DNA from 2 places in the Desulfofundulus sp. JL263-se genome. Region 2 is predicted to be linked to the other one. Evidence: a T-box and tRNA genes for the amino acid it is inferred to sense, from the RefSeq annotation. Region 2 holds a T-box; the other holds one or more tRNA genes.
The links. The T-box of region 2 lies ahead of thrS (threonine--tRNA ligase). A T-box ahead of a tRNA ligase gene usually reads a tRNA of that ligase, here a tRNA-Thr.

Region 1 (10,393 bases), 1.1 Mb from region 2:
GACCCCTTGCCGCCTTTTTTTGCCGGGCTGATATTTTTTTCAGCTGTCTGTTTTTTGGTAACTGCCATAAACGCCACATCCTTAACTAGAAGTGAAAGCCACAGTACCTCTCGGCACCGGCAACCGGGCAATATAATCTATTTATCTCAAATCCAAACCACTTTCTATCTGGTCTCTTTATGCAAGGTGTGGGCATTGCAAAAACGACAATACTTTTTAAGTTCAATGCGGTTGGGGTCATTCCTCTTATTCTTGGTAGTGGTATAATTTCTCTGCTTGCATTGCGTGCATGCTAAAGTAATCCCTACTCGCAATTTTGCCACCTCCCAAAACTAAAAAAACAAACATATCACCTTTAAAATTACCTTACCGAATATATCACAACTAAATTTTAAAGTCAATACTTTACCCCATACCTGAGCCTTATGCTCATTATTCTGATAGTGGAATCCCCGCCCCCTTTGGGGCGGGGAAATTTTCCAGGCCAGGTTTGGCTTGGTAAAGATAAAGTGTAACTTGGCAAGGTAATTTTCCCGCGGGAAAATTACCCCAAAATTTTGGGGGAATTTTTCCAAGCCAAGTGCGGCTTGGCAAAGATAATTTTTTCGTGGAAAAATTCCCCCAAAACAGTAACCTATTCAATTATCCTGGTAACTACACCGGCACCCACGGTACGCCCGCCTTCACGGATAGCAAAGCGCAGTCCTTCTTCAATGGCAATGGGAGTAATCAGTTCAATGTCCATCTCAACGTTATCCCCGGGCATTACCATTTCCGTCCCTTCCGGCAGCCTTACCGTCCCCGTTACATCGGTGGTGCGGAAATAAAACTGCGGGCGATAGCCGTTAAAGAAGGGAGTGTGCCGGCCGCCCTCGTCCTTGGTCAGCACGTATACCTCGGCGTGGAATTTGGTGTGCGGCTTAATGGTGCCGGGCTTTGCCAAAACTTGCCCGCGCTCTATTTCTTTCCGCTCCACGCCGCGCAAAAGGCAGCCAATGTTGTCTCCCGCTTCCCCGCGGTCCAGTACTTTGCGGAACATTTCTACTCCGGTTACCACTGTCTTGCGCGGCTTATCCATAAGACCTACTATCTCTACTTCTTCGCCGGTGGTGATGGTTCCCCTCTCTACACGCCCCGTGGCCACGGTGCCCCGGCCGGTTATGCTGAATACGTCTTCCACCGGCATGAGGAAGGGTTTGTCAACATCCCGCTCCGGGGTGGGTATATATTCGTCCACTGCGTCCATAAGTTCCCAAATGCTCTTGCACCACTCGCAGTCCCGCTTGCCGCAGCCGCACTCCAGCGCCTTAAGGGCGGAACCGCTGATTACCGGCACGTCGTCTCCGGGAAATTCATATGTGCTCAAAAGTTCCCTCACTTCCATCTCTACCAGTTCCAATAGCTCCGGGTCGTCCACCTGGTCAACTTTGTTCAGGTATACCACTATGTATGGCACTCCTACTTGCCTGGCCAGCAAGATGTGCTCCCGGGTCTGGGGCATGGGACCGTCTGCAGCCGATACCACCAGTATGGAACCGTCCATCTGGGCCGCCCCGGTAATCATGTTCTTTACGTAGTCGGCGTGCCCCGGACAGTCTACGTGCGCATAGTGCCTCTTTGCAGTCTCATATTCCACGTGGGCGGTGTTAATGGTGATGCCGCGCTCTTTTTCTTCCGGAGCGTTGTCAATTTCATCGTACTTTTTAACCTGAGTCCTACCTTCTTTGGACAGGCACAAGGTGATTGCCGCCGTAAGGGTGGTCTTGCCGTGGTCAACGTGACCTATGGTTCCAACATTTACGTGGGGTTTCGTACGCTCAAACTTTTCTTTGGCCATTGAACTTTCTCCTCCTCATAATTTACTTGATTAAGCTCCATAAACTTACACACTTTTAATTTATTTCCACATTTATACACTTTCATGCATTTTTCAAAATCCCATTGGATATTCTATAAGCATGTCCAAATTCCCTTCTTGCTTAAAAAAATAAAACCAGCTACATGCAACTTTTACATGTAGCTGGCTTACTGGTAGCGGCGCAGGGATTCGAACCCCGGACACTACGGGTATGAACCGTATGCTCTAACCAACTGAGCTACGCCGCCGCAACTTTGGGGAATTTTCCTATGGAAAATTCCCCAAAATTTTCGAGGAATTTTTCTAAGCCAAGCACAGCTTGATAAGGTAACTTTTCCGTAGAAAAACTCCTCGAAAATGGAGCCACTAACCGGGCTTGAACCGGTGACCTCATCCTTACCAAGGATGCGCTCTACCTCCTGAGCTATAGTGGCACCTGGTTGCGGGGGTGGGATTTGAACCCACGACCTTCGGGTTATGAGCCCGACGAGCTACCGGCTGCTCCACCCCGCGTCAGCACTTTCTATTTTATCATATTGCAAATAAATTTTCAACTCTCAACTTATTACAAATTTATGTTGGTGGAGGGGGCAGGATTCGAACCTGCGAAGGCGACAGCCGGCAGATTTACAGTCTGCTCCCTTTGACCACTCGGGAACCCCTCCACTATTTGGGGGAAATTTTCCAAGCCAGGTCTAGCTTGGTAAAGGTAATTTTTCCGTGGAAAAATTCCCCCAAAATTTTGGGGGAAATTTTCCAAGCCCAGTCTAGCTTGGTAAAGGTAATTTTTCCGTGGAAAAATTCCCCCAAAATGGAGCCGGCGATGGGACTCGAACCCGCAACCTGCTGATTACAAGTCAGCTGCTCTACCAATTGAGCTACGCCGGCACGGCGCAAGTTATATTATAAAATAGCAGCAGGCGATTGTCAATAATCACTCCCAATATAATTTTTGACAATCTGCCCGCAATTAAAAAGGCCTGAATTTCCTCAGATGAATTCAGGCCTTTAAACTCCAAGAAACAACTTTTATATTTCTAGTTATTTATTTGTATTTACATCATTCATCATTCTTCTCTTTTTTCTAAATAACGCTCTAACTTTCGTTTTACACGCTGCAGGGCATTATCGATGGATTTTACATGCCGGTCAAGATCCTTGGCTATCTCCTGGTAGGACTTGCCTTCAAGGTAAGACATAAGCACCTGCCATTCCAGGGAACTTAAAATTTCGCTCATCTTTTCTTCTATATTATCAAACTCTTCCTGGCTTACGATTAACTCCTCCGGATCGGTAACCTTCGAGCCGGATATTACGTCCAGGAGAGTTCTATCGGAATCTTCATCATAAATGGGCTTGTTCAAAGATACATAAGAATTAAGCGGTATATGTTTCTGCCTGGTTGCTGTTTTAATGGCCGTTATAATTTGCCGGGTAATACAAAGCTCTGCAAAAGCCCGGAATGATGATAACTTGTCCATGCGAAAGTCCCTTATAGCTTTATAAAGACCAATCATTCCTTCCTGTATTATGTCTTCCCGGTCCGCCCCAATTAAGAAATAAGAGCGAGCTTTGGCGCGAACAAAGTTCTTATACTTATTAATTAAATACTCCTGTGCTGCGTTGTCCCCTGCACGGGCAAACTCCACCACTTCTTCGTCCATCATCACATTAAAGTCGTGAGAAACGTCCCTTTGGGCGTTTAGACTCAACAATCTCCCCCCCGCCATTTTTCCCTGACCCGGTAACTTTTCAACCAACTGATTACCGAGTTTACATGCCTTATTATAAATGAGTTTAAAAAGACTAGTCAAGCATAAAAGGAAACGCCTACTTTTTGCGCCGCCATTCTTCCAATACTCTCCGGGTCGAATAGCCAAGCCGGTTTTCCAGATAAGTATCAGTAGGATAGTCACTTTTTGTCCACTTTTCTTCCTTTGCCCTGGACTGTTTTATCCGCTCTTGCAAGTCCCTGGGCGTAAGGCGATAGGCGCCCCGGCCAAAAATGACCTTCTGCTCGTCGTAATCCGACGTTACCACATACACCCTCCCCCGGGTAATCAATTCTCCAATCATCTTTTCGATAGCGGCATCAGCTGTTTCTCCTTCCCGGGTATATATTATACGCACACCATTCCTTTCTTCCACGCGCTCAATGCCTTGTCCCACCTGGTGGGCGTCAAAAACCACAAATATATTAGTGCCGCTGAGAGCAGCGTAATTGGCTAATATATCCACCAGTTTGTCTCTGGCGTGCTCCAAATTCTCATTTTTCACCTTATCTAAAGAGGGCCAAGCATAAATAACATTATACCCGTCCACCACCAAATATTCATCCATTTTAACCCCTTCTTCTTTGCCGCAACACCTCATACAATAACAAAGCTGCGGCAACTGACGCATTTAGTGACCCTACCCGGCCGGTCATGGGCAGCCGAACCAGGAAGTCACACTTGCTCCGTACAAGCCTCCCCAGCCCCTTATCTTCCCCACCAATTACAAGAGCCAGCGGGCCCGTTAAATCAACATCCCAATAAATTTCTTCCGCCTGGCCATGGGCCCCAACAACCCATAGCCCGCAATCTTTCAGATAATCAATGGTCCGGGCAAGGTTCGTTACCCGGGCCACCGGCACGTATTCTATGGCCCCGGCGGATGTCTTGGCAGCGGCGGGGGTAAGGGCCGCCGACCGGCGCCGGGGTATAATGACGCCGTTTACTCCCGCAGCATCGGCTGTGCGCAATATTGCGCCCAAGTTACGGGGGTCATTAATTTCATCAAGTATAACCAATAAGGGAGGCTGGCCGTCCGCCCTGTTTTCCAAAAGGTCTTCCACTTCTACATATTCCTTAGAGGCCATAACGGCAGCCAGGCCCTGGTGATTGGCCCCCTCTGCAAGCCTGTCGAGGCGGTGCTGTTCAACCGTTTGCACAGGTATACCCCTTTCTTTGGCCAGGGCCCTAATTTCACCCGCCAATCGGGGTGTCATGTTAGGGGACATGAATATCTTATTTATGGGGCGGCCCAAGCGCAAGGCCTCCCGCACGGGATTCCTCCCAACCAATATCCTGCCCACTGGTAAAATTCCCCCTAAAACGGTGATTGGCGGCCGGCGCGAAATATATCGGCAAAAAGCCTTTGCGGGCTGAGGAAGATAAGGTCACCCCCTGACTATACGGTCGGCCAGATTTATTATTTCCTGTAATCGCTTTTTATTACCGGCAAGGTACAGATACCCCACCAGGCTTTCAAAGCCGGTACTGTAGCGGTAATCAATCATGCTGGCATTTGGGGGCAAGTGACCGGTCTTGGCATTCCGTCCCCGCCGGACAATATCCCGTTCCTCCGGGCTTAAACTTTCCTCCAGGGCATGCAGTACCCTGGCCTGAGTATCGGCCCGCACATATTTAACTGCCTCTTTATGTATTTTGTGTATTTTATCCGGCCCTTGCCTCACCAGATATTGCCTCACCAGCAACTCATACACGGCGTCCCCCAAATATGCTAGAACCCTGGGGGGGAGTTTTTCGGGATTGATATCGGGCTTAAATATCTCTTGCATTTTTACTCCTGCATCTTCCAGCGGGGCCCTTGAGGAGTATCTTCTACGATAATCCCCATTTCCTTTAAAGAGTCCCGGATCCTATCGGCAGTTTTAAAGTCCTTGTTTTTGCGGGCCTCCTGGCGAATATCCAGCACCAGCTTAATCAGTTTCTCCGACAGGTTGTTTTTATCCGTCCTCTTCTCTAACAATAATTTCCCCGAACCACCGATTTTAAATATACCCAGAACATCGTTAAAAAAATGGAATAATTCCTTCGCCTTTTCCAATTCCCCGCGGGAACAGGTTCCTTCCCGCAGGCAAGAATTCACTTCCCGGGCCAGGTCAAAAAGGACCCCAATGGCCAAAGCCGTATTAAAATCGTCATCCATGGCCGAGCAAAAAGCTTCTTTAATCTCCTCCAGGTGGGCCGTCATGCCGGTTTCCCTGCCGCCTCCGGCACCCTTTTCCAGAGCTTCATAAAGCAGCCGAATACTGGTTTTTATCCGCTCAAGCCCCCTGCTGCTGGACGCAAGCTTGTCATAGTCAAAATCCAGGGGCCTGCGGTAATGGGTACTTAACAAATAAAACCGTACCAGCTCCGGGGGAAACTTATCCAGCACCTCCCTTACCAAAAAGAAGTTTCCCAGGGATTTACTCATTTTCTCTTCATTTACGGTTATAAAGCCGTTATGCATCCAGTACCGGGCAAAGGTTTTTCCCGTGGCGGCCTCGGACTGGGCTATCTCGTTTTCATGATGGGGAAAAATCAGGTCATAGCCGCCCCCGTGAATGTCAAATTCCGGGCCCAGGTATTTCAGGGACATTGCCGAGCATTCAATGTGCCACCCTGGACGGCCCTTGCCCCACGGGCTCTCCCATGCCGGCTCGCCCGGCTTGGCCGCCTTCCAAAGGGCAAAGTCCATAGGATTTATTTTCCTGTGATCCACCTCCACCCGCGCCCCGGCCTGCATGTCCTCCAGGGAACGCCCGGAAAGCTTGCCGTAATCTTTAAATTTGCTTACATCAAAATACACATTACCTTCTATAACATATGCAAAACCCTTTTCCACCAATGTCTGGATCATGCTTACAATATCTTCCATATGCTCGGAAACCCTGGGGTGCACGTCTGCCCGCTTCACATTTAGCGCATCGGCATCTTTATAGTATTCATCAATAAACCGCGCAGCCAGGGCCAGGGCATCTTCCCCCTCTTCCCTGGCCCGGTTAATTATTTTATCGTCAATGTCAGTAAAGTTTTGGATATAGTAAACTTCATAGCCCTTATGAATAAAATAACGCCTCACGGTATCAAAAAACACCAAAGGGCGGGCATTACCCATATGGATGTAATTGTAAGTGGTGGGCCCGCAAACGTATATGTATACTTTACTGGCTTCCCTTGGCTTAAACTCTTCCTTACGCCTGGTAAGGGTATTATATATAAGCAAAGCCCAATCCCCCCTGTTTATTTTTCCCGGGAATTTTCCAATTCCTTAATCCGGTTTTCCAGTTCTTCTATTTTCCGCTGCATGGCCAGCATCATTTCTGCCACCGGGTCCGGCAGCTGATCATGACGAAGGTCAATTAAGGGCTGTTCAGCCTTATCTACCCTAACGCCGTCTCTTGTTACAACCTTTCCCGGAACACCTACAACCGTACTGTTGGGGGGAACCGGCTTTAAAACCACCGAGCCGGCCCCAATCTTGCTGTTATCTCCTACTTTAAATGAGCCCAGTATCTTGGCGCCGGCACTGATAACCACATTATTGCCGATGGTAGGATGACGTTTACCCTTTTCCTTACCCGTACCGCCAAGGGTCACTCCCTGGTAAATGGTAACATTATCCCCTATTTCCGCAGTTTCTCCTATCACCACGCCGGCACCATGGTCAATAAACAAGCCTTCTCCGATTTTAGCCCCGGGATGAATTTCGATACCAGTTAAAAACCTTGAAATTTGTGAAATTATCCTGGCAATTAAATACATTTTATGTCTATAAAAAAAATGGGCCACCCGGTGCATCATTATGGCGTGTAAGCCGGGATAGCACAGCAAAACTTCCAGCAGTGACTTGGCTGCCGGGTCCCGGTCAAAAACAGCCTGAATCTCTTTGCGAATACGCTTAAGCACCGTTTTAAGCCCCTCCAATCGGATTAAGAAACTACACCTTTATTCCTGCAGCGCCAACGCCGCGGCCATGGCTTTTTCCAGACGGCTTACTGCCCTGTCCCTGCCCAGGGCGGGTATTACCTGGTACAGTTCCGGTCCCTGGGTACGGCCAGTAAGGGCAGCCCGCAGGGGCATGAACACCTTTTTCCCTCCGAAGCCCAGTTCCTTGGGCAGTTCCTTAATTATAGCCCTGGCCCTCTGCTCGTCTAAAGGTTCTGCTTCAGCTATTTTCTTCCGGGCGGCGTCAAGCACTTTTAATACCTGGCCCTGCTTTAACACGTCCTGAATTTCCTTTTGCTCATATAACGGCTCTTTAAAGAAAATTTCCACGTGGCCGGTTATCTCCGAAACGTTGTTCAAATAATCCCGTACCGCAGACACCACTGCCCGGATCCTGGTATAATCCTCTTCGGAAACCTCAGCAGGTAAATACCCTTCTTCTCGAAGGTACGGCAGGGCAAGCTCCACAATTTTATCCAGGGGACTCTGCCTGATGTAATACCCGTTAAGCCAGTTTAATTTATCCAGGTCAAATATGGCGGGACTCTTTGCCACCCTGTCCAAAGAAAATTGCTCTATAAGTTCCTCCCTGGAAAAAATTTCGTTTTCACCGCCGGGGGACCAGCCCAAAAGGGCCAGGAAGTTTACCATTGCCTCCGGCAGGTATCCCGCCTTCCTGTATTGTTCCAGGGATGTAGCCCCGTGGCGTTTACTCATTTTCGCCCTGTCCTTACCTAAAATCAGGGAAATATGGGCAAAGGAAGGAGGCTCCCAGCCCAGAGCTTCAGCAACCAGAATCTGGCGCGGGGTGTTGGACAGGTGTTCCTCGGCCCGGATCACATGGGTTATTTCCATATAATGGTCATCAATTACCACTGCGAAATTATAAGTGGGAATACCATCGGACTTTACAATGATAAAGTCCCCAATACCGGCACAATCAAAGTCCACTTGCCCGTGGACCAGGTCATTAACCACGATTTTACGGTCCTGGGGCACTTTAAACCTTATAACAGGCTTACGGCCTTCAGCCTCAAGCCTTTTCCGGTCATCTTCACAAAGTTCCCGGCACCGACCGCTGTATCTCGGCATTTCTCCCTTGGCCAGAAAAGCCTCCCTTTCGGCGGCCAGTTCTTCTTCAGTACAATAACAATAATAAGCTTGTCCTGTTTTTAACAGTTTTTGGGCATGCTCCCGGTATAAATCCAGTCTCTCCGTCTGCCGGTAGGGCCCGTTATCTCCCCCGACTTCTATCCCTTCATCCCAGTCAAGACCGAGCCAGCGCAAAGATAACAGGATCTCTTTTTCAAATTCCCGGCTCGACCTTTCCAGGTCGGTATCCTCAATGCGCACAATAAATTTCCCGCCGTGATGACGGGCGTAAAGCCAGTTAAACAGGGCGGAACGGGCCCCGCCAATATGTAAAGGTCCCGTAGGACTCGGTGCAAAGCGAACTTTTACGGTTTTCAATCTCTATTCCCCCTAAAAATATACGGCATTACGACTAATTATAACATTTGGCCACAAAAGGTGGCAACTTTTAACTTACCCTACCCGTGAAGAAGCAATGCTACGGCATAGGCGGCAATCCCCTTCCCCAGGCCGGTAAAACCCAGCCCTTCGGTGGTGGTAGACTTTACACTTATTACTTTTTCCTCCACCCCGAGCACCCGGGCGATATTCTTTCTCATGGAAGTGACATATTTAGACATCCTTGGGGCCTGGGCCACGATAACGGAGTCGATATTACCCACCCGCCAGCCGTCCCTTTCGATTATGGAGCGCACTTCACCCAGCAGCAATAAGCTGGATATGTCCTTAAACTTAGGGTCAGAAGGGGGGAAATGCCTGCCGATATCCCCCTTTCCCGCCGCACCGAGAAGGGCATCCATAATGGCGTGCACCAAAACGTCGGCGTCGGAATGCCCCTCTAGCCCCTTTGCAAAGGGAATTTTTACGCCCCCCAGAATAAGGGGACGGCCTTTCACCAATTTATGTACATCATAGCCAAATCCTATACGCAAAATTAACTCCCCTTAAGCCTTGTTCTCATTAGCGCCTCAGCAATAATCATATCCTCCGGCGTGGTAATTTTAATATTGGCGTAAGAACCCCGTACCATGGCAACCGAGTGGCCCATAGCCTCCACCAGCGAAGCATCGTCGGTACCGTAAAAGCCCCGGGAGGACGCCCACTTATGGGCCTCATAAATTATATGATACCGGAAAGCCTGGGGAGTCTGCACCAGCCAAAGCTTGTCCCTCGGGATGGTTTTAATTACACTGTTATCTTCACCCATCATTTTAACGGTATCTTTAACGGGAACACCCAGAGTCGCTGCACCTTCGGCCTTTGCAGTTTCTACCACTTTTTCCACCAGCGATGGCTCTACCAGGGGCCTTGCCCCGTCGTGAATGAGCACAATCTCCGTGTCAGCGGGCACCACCTCAAGACAATTACCTACCGATTCCTGTCTTTCCGCCCCTCCGGGAACAACTGCCCTGATAATCTCCCCAAACAATTGGTTCAACCAGTTTTTAAAATAACTTTCTTCTCCCGGTTTTACTGCCAAGATAATTCCGGTAATACAGTTGGCAGCGGATATGGCCCTTATGGTGTGCTCCAGTACCGCTCTACCGTTAAGGGACAGGAGTTGTTTGTTAACCCCTGTCCCCATACGCTTACTGGCACCAGCGGCAGGGATTATGGCCATTATCCTATCCAAGCATATTCACCTCTTTATATTGCCCCGGGCCACCGGAAGCATTTTTCTTATCTGAACCTTTTGGTTTGGCAAAAATCATTCTGCCGGCAGATG
Region 2 (10,393 bases):
GCGCTTTTTATATACTGAAGCCAGCCAGCTAATAAGAAATTACCATAAAATTAAGGCATCCTTAGACGAATTGCGGGGTCTTAAAACCGGTCACTTATTGCTGGGGGCCAGTACCGTTCCTGGAGAGTGCTTGTTACCTCAGCTTATAGGAGGATTCAGGGAAAAATATCCAGGGATCAGGGTGAGTTTACGGGTGGGAAATAGTGATACTGTAGCCGGCTGGCTAAAAGAAAAGGAAGTAGATTTTGGATTATTAGGAAATGTAGTTGAGGACAGGGGGGTAGAATCTACCCCATGGGTGGATGACCCTCTGGTGGTAGTGACGCCGCCCTGGCATCCCGTGGCGGGACAGGAAGTTTCAATAAAAGATATAATGCGAGAGCCTTTTATCGTACGGGAACCGGGTTCGGCAACCCGGGCCGTAATGGAGCAGAGGCTTTTAGAGAACAATATCTTGCTGGATGAATTTCCTAACGTCCTTGAGTTAGGTAGTAATCAAGCAATAATAAATGCTGTGCGGGCAGGTTTGGGAGTGGGTGTGATATCCTGGTGGACTGCCAGGGACTGGCTGGATAATGGTTTATTGGAGAAGATAAATATTTCCGGCCTGGAGATGCGTCATAAATTATATGTAGCCTGGAGCAGGCAAAAAAACGAAGGGCTTGCCTCTGCAGCCTTCCGCAGCTTTATTTTGAATAAGGATATTTACCGTAGGTTTTTACAGGTACCAAATTCGTCTTAAGTTTAGAAGAGGAACCTTAAAAAGGCTCCTCTTACCAAACGTGCTTCTCGATAAAAGGATTAATATTTACTTTTTTCTTTATAATGGGTATGCAGAAGCTCATGGGACTTGTGTCCCAGCGGCTCTCCCAGGAATTCTTTGTAAAGTATTTGAACTGCCGGGTTTTCATGGGATTTTCTTATCTTTAATTGCTCGTCCGCCCTGTATATGCCGGCAATTCTTTTTTCTCTTATTTCTATATTTGTGGGGATGGGCTGTCCGCCCCCACCGATGCAGCCGCCGGGACAGGCCATTATCTCCACAAAGTGATATTGTTCCCCTTCTTTAATGGCATCAAGGAGTTGTCTGGCATTTCCGAGGCCGTGGGCTACTGCAACCCGCAGGGTTGTGTCGCCCAAGTTAACTTCAGCTTCTTTGATTCCTCTGAGGCCCCTTACTTCTTTGAAATTAATATCCGGTAATTCCTGACCGGTAACCAGTTCATAGGCGGTTCGCAAGGCTGCCTCCATTACTCCACCTGTAGCTCCAAAAATTACTCCGGCCCCGGTGGAAATACCCATGGGGTCATCATAGGGCTCTTCCGGTAGTACAGGTAGATTTATACCTGCCTGCTTGAACATGCGGGCCAATTCCCTGGTAGTTAGTACCACATCTACATCTTTATACCCGCTGGCTCTCATTTCCGGGCGCTCTGCCTCAAATTTTTTCGCCGTGCAGGGCATTACGGAGACACAAAATATTTTTGCAGGATCAATTCCGGCCTTAGTTGCGTAATATGTCTTGGCCAGTGCTCCAAACATTTGTTGAGGGGACTTGCAGGTAGAAAGATTATCCAGCAATTCCGGGTAAAAATGTTCTATAAAGTTAATCCACCCGGGGCTGCATGAAGTTAATAAGGGGAGTTTGCCCCCGTTATTTAACCGGCTGATTAATTCATTTCCTTCTTCAATTATAGTTACGTCAGCAGTAAAATCAGTATCAAACACTTTATCAAATCCCAGGCGTTTCAGGCCGGCCACCAGTTGTCCGGTAACCACGCTACCCGGCTCCAGCCCGAACTCTTCTCCTATGGCCACCCTTACAGCCGGAGCCGTTTGGACAATAACATGGGTGTCCGGGTCAGCCAATGCAGACCAAACTTCTTCACACTGGTCTTTTTCATGAATGGCTGCCGTGGGGCAGACCAGGGCACACTGCCCGCAGGCGACACAGAGGGTGTCCCCCAGGGGTTCCAGAAAGGCAGGGGCTACAATGGTATTAAATCCCCTTTCTTGGGCAGCTATGGCTGATACCGTTTGAGTGGTCTCACAGATACTAATACACCGCCTGCACAGTATGCACTTGCCCGGATCCCGAACCAGAGACGGGCTGGAGCTATCAGCTTCATAGGGGGGCATTTCTCCGGAATATTCTATTTCACGGATTCCCATCTCGCTGGCCAGGTTTTGCAGCTCGCAATTGGTGTTGCGAGTGCAGGTAAGGCATTCCATGCGGTGGTTGGAAAGAATGAGTTCCAGGTTCATTTTCCGGGCCTCGAGAACAGCCCGGCTGTTGGTGATAACTTCCATGCCGTCCGCCGCCGGGGTAACACATGCCGCCTGCAAGGTGCGGGTGCCTTTTACTTCTACCAGGCAAAGACGGCAGGCGCCTACTTCATTTATTTCCTCCAAAAAGCAAAGGGTGGGGATTTTTATGCCTGCCTTCTCTGCCGCTTTTAAAAGGCTGGTTCCGGCTTCCACTTCTACCCGCTTGTTGTCTATGGTCAATGTAACCAAAGGCATTATATCCCTCCAGTAAAACCTGTTTAAAGGTTTATTACAGCATTGAATTTACATTTTTCCTTGCATGTTCCGCATTTAGCGCACAATTGCAGGTTAATGATATGTGGCTTCCTTTTTTCACCGCTGATTGCTTCGGACGGGCAGACCTTGCTGCACAGCCCGCACCCGGTGCACTTGTTGGGGTCAATGTAGTAGGAGACCAGGGCCCGGCAAACCCCTGCGGGGCATTTTTTATCTTTTATGTGGGCCTCATATTCGTGGCGGAAGTGGCGAATGGTACTCAGCACCGGATTGGGGGCTGTTTGGCCTAAACCGCAGAGGGCTGAATTTTTGATGCCAAAAGCCAGTTTTTCCAGCCGCTCAATATCTCCCTCACGCCCTTGTCCCTCAATTATACGTTCCAATATTTCCAGCATTCGCTTGGTGCCCACCCGGCAGGGAGAACATTTGCCGCATGATTCATCTTGGACAAATTCAAGGAAAAACCTGGCCAGGTCCACCATACAGGTATCTTCATCCACAACAATCATCCCGCCGGAGCCCATGATTGCCCCCAGCTGGGTTAGGGACTCATAATCTACCGGGGTATCCAGGTATTCGGCGGGTATACAGCCCCCTGAGGGCCCGCCTGTTTGAATTGCCTTTAACCGTTTTCCACCGGGGATTCCCCCGCCGATTTCATAAATGATTTCCCTGAGAGTGGTACCCATGGGCACCTCCACCAGGCCGGTGTTATTTATCTTACCTGCCAGGGCAAAAACTTTGGTCCCCTTGCTTTTTTCGGTTCCGATACTATTAAACCACTGGGGGCCGTTTAGAATAATGGGCGGGATGTTGGCCCATGTTTCTACATTGTTAATTACGGTGGGCTTGCCCCAGAGCCCGGCCTGGGCCGGAAACGGAGGTCGCGGCCTGGGCTCGCCCCGGCGCCCTTCAATTGAGGCCAGAAGGGCGGTTTCCTCACCACAAACAAAGGCTCCCGCACCTACACGGATATCTATGTTAAAGCTAAAGCCGGTACCAAAAATGTTCTCTCCCAACAGGCCGTATTCCCTGGCCTTGCGGATGGCTATCTCCAGGCGTTCTACGGCCAGGGGATATTCGGCCCTGACGTAGATATAGCCCTGGTTGGAGCCAATGGAGTAGCCGCAAATGGCCATGGCCTCCAGCACAGTATGGGGATCGCCTTCCAGTATACTTCTGTCCATAAAGGCCCCGGGATCGCCCTCGTCGGCATTGCATACCACGTATTTAGGGTAGCCTTCGGCTTTTGCCGTAAATTCCCACTTTACGCCAGTGGGGAAGCCGGCTCCTCCCCGTCCCCTCAGTCCGGATGTTTTTATACAGTCAATTACTTCTTCAGGAGTCATCCTGGAAAGAACTTTTCCCAGTGCTTTATAACCGTCACGGGCAATATATTCCTCAACCGATTCCGGATTTATTAAGCCGGTATTGCGCAGGGCTATGCGGGTTTGCCGTTTAAAAAAGTCCATATCTTCCAGGTTTACGGCAGCCTGTCCATTTTCACTATCCTTTTGAGTAAGGCGTTTCACAATTTTACCCTTCAAAAGGTGCTGGTCTACTATTTCCGCGGTATCCTCGGGGGTTAATTTACGGTAAAAAGTACCTTCGGGGTAGACCACCATCACCGGGCCCAAGTCGCAGGGCCCCATGCAACCGGTTTCTACCACCATAATTTCGTTTTCTAGTCCTCTTTTTACAATATTTGTCTTGAGTGCCGACTGTACCGCTTTGCAGTCGGAGGATATACATCCGGCTCCGGCACAAACAAGTACGTGTGACCGGTAAGTCTCCATGTGGCTACCCTCCTTAATCCTTTATTGTCCATTTTTTAACTATCTGACCGTTTAATAAATGATCGGAAACTATACGTTTAATTTTTTCCTCGTCCACATTAATGTAGGTAACTTTTTCCTGGCCCGGGTAATCAACCTGAACTACGGGCTCGTACTGGCAAAGTCCCAGGCAGCTGGTTTGGGTTACCAGAACATCGTTGACATTTTGGTTATTTAGTTCTGTCAACAGTGTTTTCATAACCTGCCGGGCCCCGGCGGCAATACCACATGTTCCCATGCCGACGGCTATTACAGTACTACCTTTTCCTTCCCTAACTTTCATTTGCTTTTTTAATTTCTCCCGTAGCTTTTCCAACTCTTCCAGAGATTTCACTCACAGAACCCCCTCTCAGGGAATTTATTCTTTTTTGCACGTAACCCTCAACCCATACCAGTACCGCCGGTGTATTCAACGGCACACCGGCGAGAAAATCCTTTAACTCCTTGGTACTAAAGTTGAAAATTTTATTATTAAAAATATGGCGGTAAGTAATATTTACATCACTGGTGGTGGCCATAAGAACGGAAATAGTTTCCCCTATGTTGCCCAGCGGAGGCCGGTCGATATGATGGTAGGAGAAACTGGCTTTAATTTCAGTTCCTTTTTCGGGAACTGAAGATATTTTGAGATCACCGCCGCACCTTTGTGTAGCGGCGTGAAGCAAGGGAATACCCAATCCTATACGTTTTCCTTTGCCGGAATAAAAAGGATCCGTTACCCGGAGAATATCTCCGGGCACCATACCTGCACCATTATCGTAAACGAAGAACTCCAGCCGGTCGTTTTCAGGTTTTTCTTCTACCGAAATGTTTATTATAGTTGCTCCTGCTTCCAGGGAGTTCCTGGCTATGTCCAAAATGTGCTGGGCAATTTCTTCCAAAACCGGTCACTCCCGCTTTAATGAATGACCTTTATTCATAAGCATTTAAAATTTCCATTACTTTGTCAGGCTTTTGTCGCCCGTATACATCTTCATCAACAGTCATCACCGGGCCCAGGCCGCAGGCCCCCAGGCACCTGACCACATCCAGAGAGAATTTTCCGTCACTGGTAGTGCTCCCCGGCCTGAGATCCAAATCTTGATGTAACCGGTTAAGCAGTTGTTTTGCCCCGCGAACGTAGCAAGCCGTTCCGGCGCACACGGAAATTTTATGCCTGCCCTTGGGCTTGGTGGTAAAAAGGGAATAAAATGAAACCACTCCGTAAATGGTGGCCAGGGGTATATCCAATCCATTGGCTATCCTGACTTGAACTTCCCGGGGAAGATAGCCGATTAATTGCTGGGCCTTATGCAAAACTTGAATGAGTGCCCCGGGCTCGTTTTTATACTCATCGATTATTTTGTCAAGTTGGCGGTACTGTTCCTCATTAATTGCAGTGGCACACTGGCAATTATTTTTGCTCAATTCATTTACCCTCCCATCTCTATTAATTGCCTTTCGGTTAATTGGCCGGGCTTTGTCTTTGTTATCACCTCCAACAACAGATAATCAAGAAAAAAAATTATATTTTGAAAATTACTTAGCAAGAATCGCCGGTAATACGGTACCTTTTGAATAATTGATAGATTTTTCCGGCAGCGGTGAAGGTGTCCAGGGGAGTGGAGAAAAGCGGGATCCCTTCCTGTTCGGCTGTTTCTATAACGTCCCGGTCCGGGAGGCGTCCTCCGGTAATAATAACCCCGCTTAATCCTGCCAGGCTCGCAACGGCGATTACATTGCGGTGTTTTTGGATAGTCAGCCAAAGTTGCCCCGGCTTGGCTTTAGCAAGTACGTCACTGAGTAAGTCTCCACAGTAAGCGCCTTGTATTGAATCCTTTTCGATATATAGGGAAGTAAGTGATGTTAATTCAAGTGCGGAGCTGATATCATTCCAGAGGGACATCGCGTTTTTCCTCCTCCGCTGCGTCTTTTCTGCCCATGGCCGGGGGCGGTTTATGTGCCAGCTCAACCATTTCTTTGGCCAGGTCCCGTAATTTTTCTCGTAGTTTAAAGACACAATAGGTTTTTTGGGCATATCCTCTGACAATATCTTCTGCCAGTGCCTTACAATTGGGCGAGCCGCAGGAGCCGCAGTCCAATCCTGGAAGTTCCTGGACAATCTTTTCCACGTCAGATAGCATTTGAATGGCTTTAGTCACATCGTTGGAGAGCTGCATTACCGGGCGGGGATTAATGGGTTTGTCAAGGTACCATTCTTCATTAATTGATGGTACTTTAACCGGATTTTTATCTGCCAGCAAGCTGTTCAGGTTTTCCATGCGCACCCGGGATACAAACGGGTTTTGGGGTACAAGAGGCCCTCCAATACATCCACCGGTACATGCCTGGGCCTCCACATAATTAATATCCGTTAGTTCTCCCCGCTCTATTTCTTCCAGGACGCTTATTACGTTGTGGATTCCGTCAACCGCCAGTGAAAAGCCCCCTTCTATGGCGCGGTTTTCCCCTCCTGATTTTCCCCATCCAATTCCCCGGGGAGTGGAATAAAAGGGCAGGGGAGGGGCTTTAATCCGGTCCAGTTTATGGAGCAGATTACCGTATATTGAGGACATGGAAATTGCCCCGTCCACTTCAGATTTTGTACCGAAGGGCTGTTTAACTGCCGTTACTTTTGCCGGGCAAGGGGTGATAAAAAATATACCTATTTTTTCCGGTGCCACATTGAATTTGCGGGCCTTTTCCTTCCTGGCTATCCGGGCGGCCACTTCCATGGGTGTTTCTACAGGAATTATCTGGTCAAGCAGTCCCGGAAAGCGTACTTGCATCAGCCTGACCACGGCCGGGCAGGCGGACGATATATAGGGCTTGCGAGGTGCACTGCGCAGGAATTTGCTGATCATATCCGATACGATTTCCGCTGCCACGGCCACTTCAAAGACATCGTCAAACCCGATTTCAATAAGGGCACGAAGTACATGGCCGGGCATTATCTCCGGCTTAAACTGGGCATACAGGGAAGGTGCGGGAAGGGCTATGGATACCTGGTAATCTTTTATTTTTTGCAAGTCATCAGTAAGAGCAATCTTGGCGTGATTGGGGCAGATACGAATGCACTCGCCGCAATCTATACAGCGCTCCTCTATGATCCGGGCACGACCTTTACGTACTCTTATTGCCTCTGTGGGGCACCTTTTAATGCAATTAGTGCAGCCTTTACAATTTTCCTCATCCAGTCTTACCGAGTGGAAGTATTTTTGCACTAATTACCACCACTTTTTTGCTTATTGGCTTTTGGGGTGTAAATTATGGCTTTAAGCCGAGTTCCTTTATTAACGGTGGAGTCTATTTTTAATTCGTGTGAGAATTTTTTTATATTGGGCAACCCCATTCCAGCCCCGAAGCCCATTTCCCGGATATGGGGCGGTGCCGTGGAATAACCTTCCTGCATGGCCAGGGAAATGTCGGGTATGCCCGGGCCCTCATCCCTGGCTTCGATTATGATACGATGAGGTGAAATGTCGGCTGTTAAAATTCCCCGGTAAGCGTGGATAACGATATTGAGCTCGGCTTCATAGGTAACAATCAGGGCTTGCCTTATGGTATCGTATTCCATGCCGATCATTTGTAAAGTTTGTTTTAACCGGCTGGCTGCTTCGCCTGCCCGGGAAAAATCCATACCTTTAATGTTAAAGCGCAATTGCATGTTGAATTATCACTCCGCCCTAGGAGCTTCGCAGCCCGGCCTGGAATAGAAGGCCGCAGCTCTCAAAGAGAAAGCGGTTTGTTACCATTACGGGAAGTTCCCTTTCTCTGGAAGCTTGAACAATTTCCGGGCCCGGATTTTTGCCCCTTACGAAAACTATAGCCCGCGCTTTGACCATTTCAGCAACTTTAATAATTTGAATGTTGGTAAGGCCGGTAAGTAAAAGACAGCCGGGCCTGGAAAAACAAAGGGAATCGCTTATTAAATCGCAGGCAAACCCTGAGTTAACCTCAATGTCCAGCATATCTTCTCCGTACAGAATTTCGGCCTCTAAAATGCGCTTTATTTCAGATAGAGTAATGGTTGCTCACCCCATAAATATTTTTTTTGACTAATCCCTAACTTTAATAAATATTTATTATTGCTAGCCATAAAGACTCTTTATAACAGAATAATATCTTTTTTCCGAAAGTCAATAAAATTTTTGCTAATTAGTCATAAAATCTATTCGAGTGGTCAATTCGGGAGCTGAATGGTTGATATAAGGGTTAAGTGGTAAAACCCGGCGTTGATTAATGCTTATTAAAAAAAGAGCGCCGGCATAATCGCGGAGGTGGGTTTTAAAATTGACATAATTTCGGGCAATAATTATAATATCAAATGTAATCTTGGCAGGTATGTAAATAAAATTGTCTTGTTAGTTAATAGAGCACAGGCGATGAAGGGGACGAGTAGGTCCTTTACGGTTCAAAGAGAGGGGATGTCACTGGCTGCGAGCATCCCTGAACGCAGGGGGGCCGAAAACCACCCCGGAGCTGTCCAGCTGAACCAAAGAGTAAGCCGGGCCGGCTGAAAGCCGTTATTACTCGTGGAGAGGGGGAATTCTTTCCCCAATCAGGGTGGAACCGCGGGAATGCTCCGTCCCTGGCTGAATGTGTCGGGGACGGTTTTCTTATTTATACGAAAAGGGGTGACGAAAGTGATTAAAATAACACTTAAAGACGGTTCGGTGCGCGAATATGAAAAAGGTGCCCAATTAATTGATATTGCCAGGGATATAAGCCCCCGGCTGGCCAAAGAAGCTATTGTGGCCAGGGTAAACGGAAAGCTTACCGACCTCAATGCGAGTCTTAATCAAGATGCCGAAGTGGAATTTTTAGACTTTAGCACGGAAGAGGGGCAAGAAGTTTTTCGCCACAGTACCGCACACGTGATGGCCCAGGCTGTAAAAAGGCTTTATCCGGAAACCAGGCTGGCCATCGGCCCGGCCATCTCCCAAGGTTTTTATTATGACTTTGATTCACCGGAATCTTTTTCACCCGAGCACCTGGAAAAGATTGAAGAGGAAATGAAAAAAATAATAAAAGAAGATCTCCCTTTCGAGAGGTACGAATTATCCAGGGAAGAAGCGCTTAAAAAATTTAGAGGTGCGGGAGAAAACTATAAGGTGGAGTTAATCAATGAATTGCCGGAAGATGCCGTAATTTCCTGTTACCGGCAAGGAGAGTTTGAGGATCTTTGTACGGGCCCGCACGTTCCCTCTACCGGCAGGCTGAAAGCTTTTAAGCTGCTGAGTACCGCCGGGGCCTACTGGCGGGGAGATGAGAGGAATAAGATGCTTCAGCGCATTTACGGGACTTCATTTCCGAAAAAGTCTCTGCTGGAAGAGCACCTGCACCGGCTGGAGGAAGCCAAAAGGCGGGATCATCGTAAACTGGGCAGAGAACTTGACCTTTTCAGCCTTCACGAAGAAGGTCCCGGATTTCCCTTTTTCCACCACAAGGGCATGGTTATACGCAACGAATTGGAAAACTTCTGGCGGGAAGAGCACCGTAAGAGGGGCTACCAGGAAATACGCACCCCTATAATCCTTAACCGGGAGCTGTGGGAGAGAAGCGGCCACTGGGAGCACTATAAGGAAAATATGTACTTTACACAAATTGATGATAAAGACTATGCTATAAAGCCCATGAATTGTCCCGGCAGCATGATTGTTTATAAGACCGCCATGCACAGTTACCGGGAACTTCCCATCCGCACGGCGGAACTGGGTTTGGTGCACAGGCACGAGTTGAGCGGAGTTCTGCACGGCCTGATGCGTGTCAGGTGCTTTACCCAGGATGATGCCCACATTTTCATGCTTCCCTCCCAGGTAAAGGATGAGATAATCGGGGTAATTGACCTGGTGGATGAATTTTATAAAGTCTTTGGCTTTGATTATTATGTGGAACTTTCTACCAAGCCGGAAAAGGCCATGGGCTCGGACGAAATATGGGAAATGGCAACCAATGCCCTCATAGAGGCCATGCAGGCCAAAGGGCTGGAATATAAGGTAAACGAGGGGGACGGTGCGTTTTACGGTCCCAAG

Region 1: it has a tRNA-Thr gene. The T-box ahead of thrS (threonine--tRNA ligase) is inferred to sense a tRNA for this amino acid. The anticodon was not compared.

What each region holds. Positions count from the first base shown of each region.
Region 1 covers NZ_CM149993.1:2,977,723-2,988,115, forward strand. Annotated here, with positions in the region: gene secE (preprotein translocase subunit SecE) at 1-68, opposite strand, end outside; gene rpmG (50S ribosomal protein L33) at 165-314, opposite strand; gene tuf (elongation factor Tu) at 635-1,837, opposite strand; tRNA gene ACX4JR_RS15440 (tRNA-Met) at 2,030-2,106, opposite strand; tRNA gene ACX4JR_RS15445 (tRNA-Thr) at 2,217-2,292, opposite strand; tRNA gene ACX4JR_RS15450 (tRNA-Met) at 2,296-2,371, opposite strand; tRNA gene ACX4JR_RS15455 (tRNA-Tyr) at 2,438-2,523, opposite strand; tRNA gene ACX4JR_RS15460 (tRNA-Thr) at 2,671-2,746, opposite strand; gene sigH (RNA polymerase sporulation sigma factor SigH) at 2,926-3,570, opposite strand; gene ACX4JR_RS15470 (NYN domain-containing protein) at 3,689-4,198, opposite strand; gene rlmB (23S rRNA (guanosine(2251)-2'-O)-methyltransferase RlmB) at 4,200-4,934, opposite strand; gene ACX4JR_RS15480 (Mini-ribonuclease 3) at 5,019-5,420, opposite strand; gene cysS (cysteine--tRNA ligase) at 5,423-6,853, opposite strand; gene cysE (serine O-acetyltransferase) at 6,871-7,536, opposite strand; gene gltX (glutamate--tRNA ligase) at 7,576-9,045, opposite strand; gene ispF (2-C-methyl-D-erythritol 2,4-cyclodiphosphate synthase) at 9,126-9,599, opposite strand; gene ispD (2-C-methyl-D-erythritol 4-phosphate cytidylyltransferase) at 9,602-10,300, opposite strand; gene ACX4JR_RS15510 (PIN/TRAM domain-containing protein) at 10,293-10,393, opposite strand, start outside.
Region 2 covers NZ_CM149993.1:931,982-942,374, forward strand. Annotated here, with positions in the region: gene ACX4JR_RS04770 (selenium metabolism-associated LysR family transcriptional regulator) at 1-742, shown strand, start outside; gene ACX4JR_RS04775 (NADH-dependent [FeFe] hydrogenase, group A6) at 802-2,523, opposite strand; gene nuoF (NADH-quinone oxidoreductase subunit NuoF) at 2,547-4,340, opposite strand; gene ACX4JR_RS04785 ((2Fe-2S) ferredoxin domain-containing protein) at 4,354-4,713, opposite strand; gene ACX4JR_RS04790 (ATP-binding protein) at 4,652-5,260, opposite strand; gene ACX4JR_RS04795 (NADH-quinone oxidoreductase subunit NuoE family protein) at 5,292-5,786, opposite strand; gene ACX4JR_RS04800 (DRTGG domain-containing protein) at 5,902-6,264, opposite strand; gene ACX4JR_RS04805 ([Fe-Fe] hydrogenase large subunit C-terminal domain-containing protein) at 6,248-7,582, opposite strand; gene ACX4JR_RS04810 (ATP-binding protein) at 7,582-8,025, opposite strand; gene ACX4JR_RS04815 (DRTGG domain-containing protein) at 8,045-8,386, opposite strand; T-box leader at 8,735-8,954, shown strand; gene thrS (threonine--tRNA ligase) at 9,005-10,393, shown strand, end outside.